Regions from separate parts of the Brevibacillus sp. FSL K6-2834 genome, predicted to be linked through region 1. Evidence: a T-box and tRNA genes for the amino acid it is inferred to sense, from the RefSeq annotation. Region 1 holds a T-box; the other holds one or more tRNA genes.
What was found. The T-box of region 1 lies ahead of argS (arginine--tRNA ligase). A T-box ahead of a tRNA ligase gene usually reads a tRNA of that ligase, here a tRNA-Arg.

Region 1 (3,412 bases):
CTTCCCAGGAGAAATTGATGTCATTGAGACGATAGTTTTTCAAGTCGTGGAAGATGACGGCCCCGACGCCAACCTGGCGGGCGACTTCTTCCTTGTTGGCGAGACCAGGATTCTTTTCCTCGATCACTTTCTTGACGTCTTCGATCGCCTGGGACAGCACTTCTTCCAGCAGGACGACCTTGCCCTTGCGCGTGGACATTTTCTTGCCGTCCTTCAGCATCATACCAAACGGAATGTGATGCATTTCCTTTGCCCACTCAAAGCCCATTTTCTCCAGTACCTTGTAGAGCTGTTGGAAGTGAAGGCGTTGCTCGTTTCCGACGACATAGAGCGCTTTGGCGAAGTCGTAGGTTTCATGGCGGTAGAGGGCAGCAGCAAGGTCACGCGTCGCGTACAGCGTGGCGCCGTCCGATTTTTTGATCAGGCTTGGCGGCATGTCGTATTCATCCAGCGTCACGACCATGGCGCCGTCCGATTCCGTCAGCAGGCCTTTTTCCTCCAGCATGGCGACGACGCGATCCATCTTGTCGTTGTAAAATGCTTCGCCGTGTGTCGAGTCAAAGGAAACGTTCATCAGATCGTAAATCTTCATGAACTCCTTCAGAGATTCATCGCGGAACCACTGCCACAGGTGGAGCGCTTCTGCGTCTCCGTCCTCCAGCTTTTTAAACCACTCGCGCCCTTGATCCTCCAAAGACGGATCGTTCTCCGCTTCTTCGTGGAAGCGCACATAGAGGCTGAGCAGTTCTTTGATCGGCTCCGCTTTTACTTTTGCCTCGTCGCCCCACAGGCGATACGCCACGATCAGCTTGCCGAACTGCGTGCCCCAGTCGCCCAGATGGTTGATGCGGACCGGCTGGTAACCGTGTTTTTCCATGATGTTGGCAATCGCGTTTCCGATCACGGTAGAGCGCAGATGCCCCATGGAAAACGGCTTGGCAATGTTGGGAGAAGAAAGATCGATCGGAACCTTCCGCCCTTTGCCGATGTCGCGGCTGCCGTAAGCGGCTCCTGCGGAGAGGATGGTGCCTACTACCTCTGCTGCGACACTTTGCTGATCGAGAAAAATATTGACGTACGGGCCAGCTGCCTGGACTTCGCGAACCGGCGTACCCGAGATAAGCGGGGCAAGCTCGGCTGCAATCACAGGAGGCGCTTTGCGAAGTGCCTTTGCCAGTTGAAAGCAAGGGAAGGCGATATCGCCCATGGCCGGATTCGGAGGCGTCTCCAGCATGTTGCGCACTTGCTCGGCCCCCAGCGTATCTACGCCTTGCTTGGAAAGGGCTGCAGAAATCATCTCAGCCACTTGATGCTTGTAACTCATAGCGATGCAAACTCCCTTCATCATGAAAAATAAAAAAACCTCTGCGTCTCTGATTGATCAAGAGACGAGAGGTATTCTCCCGCGGTGCCACTCTTTTTGCCATGCAGCCTTTACATTTCGGGCAGCACAGCCGCTTTGTTCTGCGATAACGGGCAGACCCGGCTGCCTTACTTGCTCCAGAGATAAACCGGGCAATCAGACAGCATCTCCGAGGTGCGATTCCTGCCGCCATCCTGCACCGGGCTTACACCATCCCCGGCTCGCTTGGGCATTTTGACGGAGTACTTTCCTCATCATCGATCCTTTATGATTCATCCATTATAGCGAAAAGGATGCGGCTTTCGCAACTCAATCATCCGCTTTTTTTATGATCGCATCGAGATCGCGAAACAGGTCGCGGGTCAGCGATTCTTTGTCTTCGGCAGCATTCCATTGCTGCTTGAACTGCTGCAGCTTCTCGAGCAGAGCCAACTCCGCCTCCGCGTCCTTTTCCAGATCGTGATTTTCACTCGGGTCGAATGGCATCAGCCGCTCATCCGTGCCGCTGCGAAGATAGGCGGTTTTCCAGTTGTCCGGAAACTGATAAGCCTGCTCTCCGAACAGAATCGCGAGAACATCGTCCGATTCAAGCGGCAGGAAGTGGTCGAATTCGTCGCGCCTGCCCCCTTCGGACAGATTGATATGTGTAAAGGAATACCGGAGATAGTGTTGGCCATTTTCGCTGTCTTTCACGACAGAATATGTCTCGAAGTCGGTTTGTTCCAGTTCTTTTACCGTTTCGATACGCGATAGGAATTCGTGCTTGTCACAAGGGTGTAGTGGATCCAAAGCGTTTCGCTCCTTTGCTTGGCTTCGACCTCATCATAGCAAAAGGGGCATGGATTGACAATGAGCGGGGACAGCGGGCGGACTGGAACACTAGTCGATCGGTATGTAAATTTTTATTTTCATTTGATCCGGGTACACGGACTGGCGGACATCGGTTATTTCAAAATCAGGTCCTTCTCTTCGCTCGTAGTTGGAATTCGGAAGCCAGGTGCCGTAAATATAGGTTCTTGTATTTTGGACAGAGTCGATCACCCTGAATTCGGCGTATTTCCCTGCCGGAAGCAGACAGTGGACAAAGCCATCCTCCAGCTCGCCATCCAGGTTTTTTACCTCTTCGCCGACGATGAACGTAAAGTCGCCGTTATCCTGGAAATCGCACGAAATGCCGTATGCCATGTCAGGGGCGGCTTTGTTGGGAATCCGCATATAGTGTCCATTCCTTCCGAAATCGGCATAGAAGCGGGGAATGTCCTCAAAGTAGCTTTCGTTGTTCAGATTTGTCTTGTAGGCGTACCCGACGATGGCAATGCTGTTTAATTGCACAATGTTTGGTTTGTTCATGCTTATTTCTCCCTTTGCTCGTTTTTGATCATCCAAAAAATCCAGCTTCTTTTGCAGGGAAATAGGTATGTTCGCCTTTCGGAACTTGGCCGGGGTGATGCCGAAAGTAGCTTCAAAAGCACGGGTAAACGCCTCCTGGGAGCCGTACTGGCAGGCGATAGCCAGATCAAGGATGCTTGTTTGCGTCTGTTTCAACAAAACGGCGGCCTCGCTCAGCCTTCTTTTTCGTATGTACTCGTGAACCGAAAAACCGGAGATCGCTTGAAACAGCCGTTGAAAATGAAAGGCGGAAAAACAGGCTTCCGCGGCAATATCCGCGATATTCACCTCCTCTTGAAGATGCTTTTCGATAAATTCGATTGCGCATTGAATCCGCTCGTAGTGATCCATACCTGCCTCCATTTCCCAGATGTGCTACTCCTATTGTACAGCCGGGAAGACGATGTTTTTTGATAATCTGTGCCGATTTGGCAAGTGATTGCTTGATTTCTTCAAAGTGCACCTGTTGGACAAGAAAAAAGAAGCCTGGATTCCAGGCCCCTTTTTCAAGCAGCTGCTTAGCAGTCGTTATTGCACCCTACGATGACCAGCAGGATAAACAGAACGAGCACTAGGGCGAAGCTGTCACCGAAGATATTGTTTCCGCAGTAGGATGTACTCATGTCGTTTTCCTCCTTTCCGATATGCTTTAGTCTATAC
Region 2 (3,412 bases), 1.4 Mb from region 1:
ATTTTTTTCTTGAATACCGAACATTTGTTTTTATATAATACAAACAAATGTTCTTATTTTGGGGGCGATCACCATGGTTAAAGAACTGCTGCGAGCAGTCAATCAGCAGCAAGATATCCAGATTATTTACATAGACAGCACAGGCCAGACGACTCAGCGAACCATACGGCCGCTTACAATTACGGACGCCAGGCTAAAAGCATACTGTTACACTCGAAAAGCGCCGCGAGTGTTTATTATCGACAGAATCCTCGCTGTCCAGTCGGCGGTGATCAGACATGCTGTCTGATATCGAGCGAAAGATACTCCGGGTAATTGCAAACTATTCTGCCGGCCGTCGCCGGACACCAACGGTAGATGAACTGTGCATCAAAACCGGGAGATCCCGGGGCGGAATCATGGAGGTGCTAGAAGTCCTGAAGCGGGAAGAATATATCAATTGGGACCGCATGCAGCCAGATAAAATCGAACTGCTGGAAGCATGGGAAAGGGGAGTCCATCATCCATGGCGAGCAAAATAGACAATATGTTTGCAGCATCCCGATTTGTGCTGCCAGAGCAGCGCGAGCTGTACCTGCAGCACCGGGAAGAACAGAAGCTGGAAAAGATGCCAGTACTCGAGGAAGATGAGCTGGCGAGTTTCCAGTATCTCATAAGGGATTCCGCCCGCGAGGATTACGCGATTACCATCACGTGGTGGCAGCCAGTCAAAGAGGACTTGGGCAAAACCTACAGCATGTGGGGCGTGATCAAGTGGATGGATCAAAACAGCCGGCGGGTTAAACTGGTGAACGATGAGGAGAGCCGGTGGATTCAGATGGATGCAATCATTGACGTAATTCCATAAAGGGGAGAGCAACGTGTCAAATGTACTTACCTCATTAGATTCAATGGATGTAAGAAGTAGGATCATGGGAGCCATTATTGTTGTTTTTAAAAAACCAGAAGCGATAGCACAATTTGTAGATGAGAGTACTGGGACCACGTACGTTGTTACTTACAACCGAAAAATATTGAAAATTTCGGTTGGTAACGGTGATTACCAACAGTTCGACAACTTACTCGTATTTTTGACATCTCAGATAGGGCCCCCAGATAAAATTTACACCAAAGAATCAAGGCTTGAACCCGGACAGATGATTTCGTATATGGAGTGGCTCAACAAATAAGAAGCTGTAGACCCGTCACTGCATTAAATCGGAGACGGGTCTTTGCTGTCAATATCGATCCAAATAATCCGCTGTATGCATATTTAATATAGAAGAAATCCGACGGACACTTGGGGACGCGGGGACGAATTGGGGACCAAATCGAACAGTAGGTTTCATTTTTTGCCCTTCCTTACCATAAACAGTTTGCACAAAACCCTTGACCCATCAGCATTCGACATGATACACTCTTATCTGTCAGATGGCCTCGACCAGATTTAGGTTCTGGCGGGAGACCGTGGGGGTTCAAGTCCCTTCACCCGCACCATAGTGACCTTGAGACTGTTTATACGTTTTATATGTAATCACGATTATGCGGACGTAGCTCAATTGGTAGAGCGTCGCCTTGCCAAGGCGAAGGTCGCGGGTTCGAGCCCCGTCGTCCGCTCCATTTTGTGCCCTTAGCTCAGCTGGATAGAGCGTTTGACTACGAATCAAAAGGTCGGGAGTTCGAATCTCTCAGGGCACGCCATATGTGTAGATTACGACAACAGGGTAGGAATGCATCCTACCCTTTTTTTCATAGTTCATTTCACAATTTTACAAATATTAACGATTTTTTCCTTGTAACTTCAAGCGCATTATCTTACTTTAGGAATAGGTTTCCTCTCCACTGGATGAAGGTATCAGATAAAATGAAGAGAGAGTCGACCATCGGCCGTTCCTATTTGATGAAAAGGCCCTTATTACACGTGATTGCCGAAAAGGTAGAATACGTTGGAACAGGAGTTGTCATCCATGAACTCGATTAAACTCGATCATCCACATCCCTCTGTGGAAAAGTTGATTGCTAATATTGAAAAAGTACTGATTGGAAAGCGCTCCATTATTGAACTATGCGTGGCAGCCATATTGGCAAATGGCCATGTTTTGCTGGAAGATGTCCCTGGAGTCGGTAAAACCATGCTGGTTCGGTCTTTGGCGAGATCGATTGGCGGCGAATTTAAACGAATCCAGTTTACTCCCGACCTGCTGCCGACAGATGTAACAGGCGTAGCGATTTTCAATCAAAAAACGATGGAATTCGAGTTCCGTCCCGGACCGATCTTTGCCAATGTCATTTTGGCTGACGAGATCAACCGTACCTCTCCAAAGACACAGTCATCGCTGCTTGAGGCAATGGAGGAGCGTTCCGTTACCGTTGACGGCAATACCTACCGATTAAACAGCCCGTTTTTTGTAATGGCAACCCAAAACCCTTTGGAGTACGAGGGTACGTTTCCTTTGCCGGAAGCGCAGTTAGACCGCTTTTTGATGCAGCTGCGTCTTGGCTATCCGACCTTGGAGGAAGAGGTGCGGATGTTAAACAGGTTCTCCGGGGAAAACCCGCTCGACAGCCTGGAGCCCGTCGTTACAACAGAAGAGCTGTCTCAAATCCAAAAGCAGGTCGCCACTGTCCGAGTGTCTGAAGGCGTTCAGGAGTACTTGGTACGCTTGTGCATGCGGACGAGAGAACACCATCAGGTGTACCTGGGCGTCAGCCCACGCGGGTCACTTGCCCTTTTCCGTGCGGTCCAGGCGTTGGCTTTCGTGCGTGGGCGAGATTATGTGATTCCGGATGACATCAAAGAACTGGTGCCGGTGACATTTGCTCATCGGATTATTTTGAAACCGGAGGCTCGGCTGGAGGGAGCTACGATCGACCGGATCCTATCGGCGATTCTATCGGAAACGCGTGTTCCGGTTAGCTGAGGCGGTGAACGTGCATGAAACAACAACGCTATGGGAAGATCAAAACCGCTGCACTTGTCCTCATTACGTTTGTATTTGCCATGTTCCAGGGCGGGTTTGCCAGTTGGTTTTTGTTTTACAGCAGCCTGGTGTTTCTGGCTTATGAATTGTGCGTGTTTTTCATGATGTTCCGCTCGCTAGAGGTCGTCAGGGAAATCGACCGAAACCGCCTTCAGGAAGGCGAAGACGTCGTTGTAACGGTGCGTTTGCGCCGCCGTTTCTGGTTTCCTTTGGGCTGGAACGTAGTGATAGAACCGTTGCCAGACCGGCTGGCAGGTGTATTTGAGCCGCATCGGCAATTAGTCTTTCCTTGGTTTAAAAGAGAAATAGAGTTTAAATACGTCATACCCGGCCTGCCGCGGGGTTATTATTGCATGACCGAATGTGTGGTGGGCGGGGGAGACTTTTTTGGATTTGTTGAACGGAAAAAGACGGTCCCGGTCTTCAATGATTTCCTCGTATACCCGTCGTAT

Region 2: it encodes a tRNA-Arg, which carries the amino acid that the T-box ahead of argS (arginine--tRNA ligase) is inferred to sense. The anticodon was not compared.

What each region holds. Positions count from the first base shown of each region.
Region 1 is NZ_CP151945.1:2,259,063-2,262,474, forward strand. It holds gene argS (arginine--tRNA ligase) at 1-1,324, opposite strand, end outside; T-box leader at 1,382-1,630, opposite strand; gene NST96_RS11140 (hypothetical protein) at 1,673-2,152, opposite strand; gene NST96_RS11145 (AraC family transcriptional regulator) at 2,243-3,103, opposite strand; gene NST96_RS11150 (YjcZ family sporulation protein) at 3,271-3,375, opposite strand.
Region 2 is NZ_CP151945.1:822,936-826,347, forward strand. It holds gene NST96_RS04300 (WYL domain-containing protein) at 74-289, shown strand; gene NST96_RS04305 (hypothetical protein) at 279-521, shown strand; gene NST96_RS04310 (YolD-like family protein) at 506-847, shown strand; gene NST96_RS04315 (hypothetical protein) at 861-1,169, shown strand; tRNA gene NST96_RS04320 (tRNA-Gly) at 1,524-1,599, shown strand; tRNA gene NST96_RS04325 (tRNA-Arg) at 1,604-1,680, shown strand; gene NST96_RS04330 (MoxR family ATPase) at 1,947-2,900, shown strand; gene NST96_RS04335 (DUF58 domain-containing protein) at 2,915-3,412, shown strand, end outside.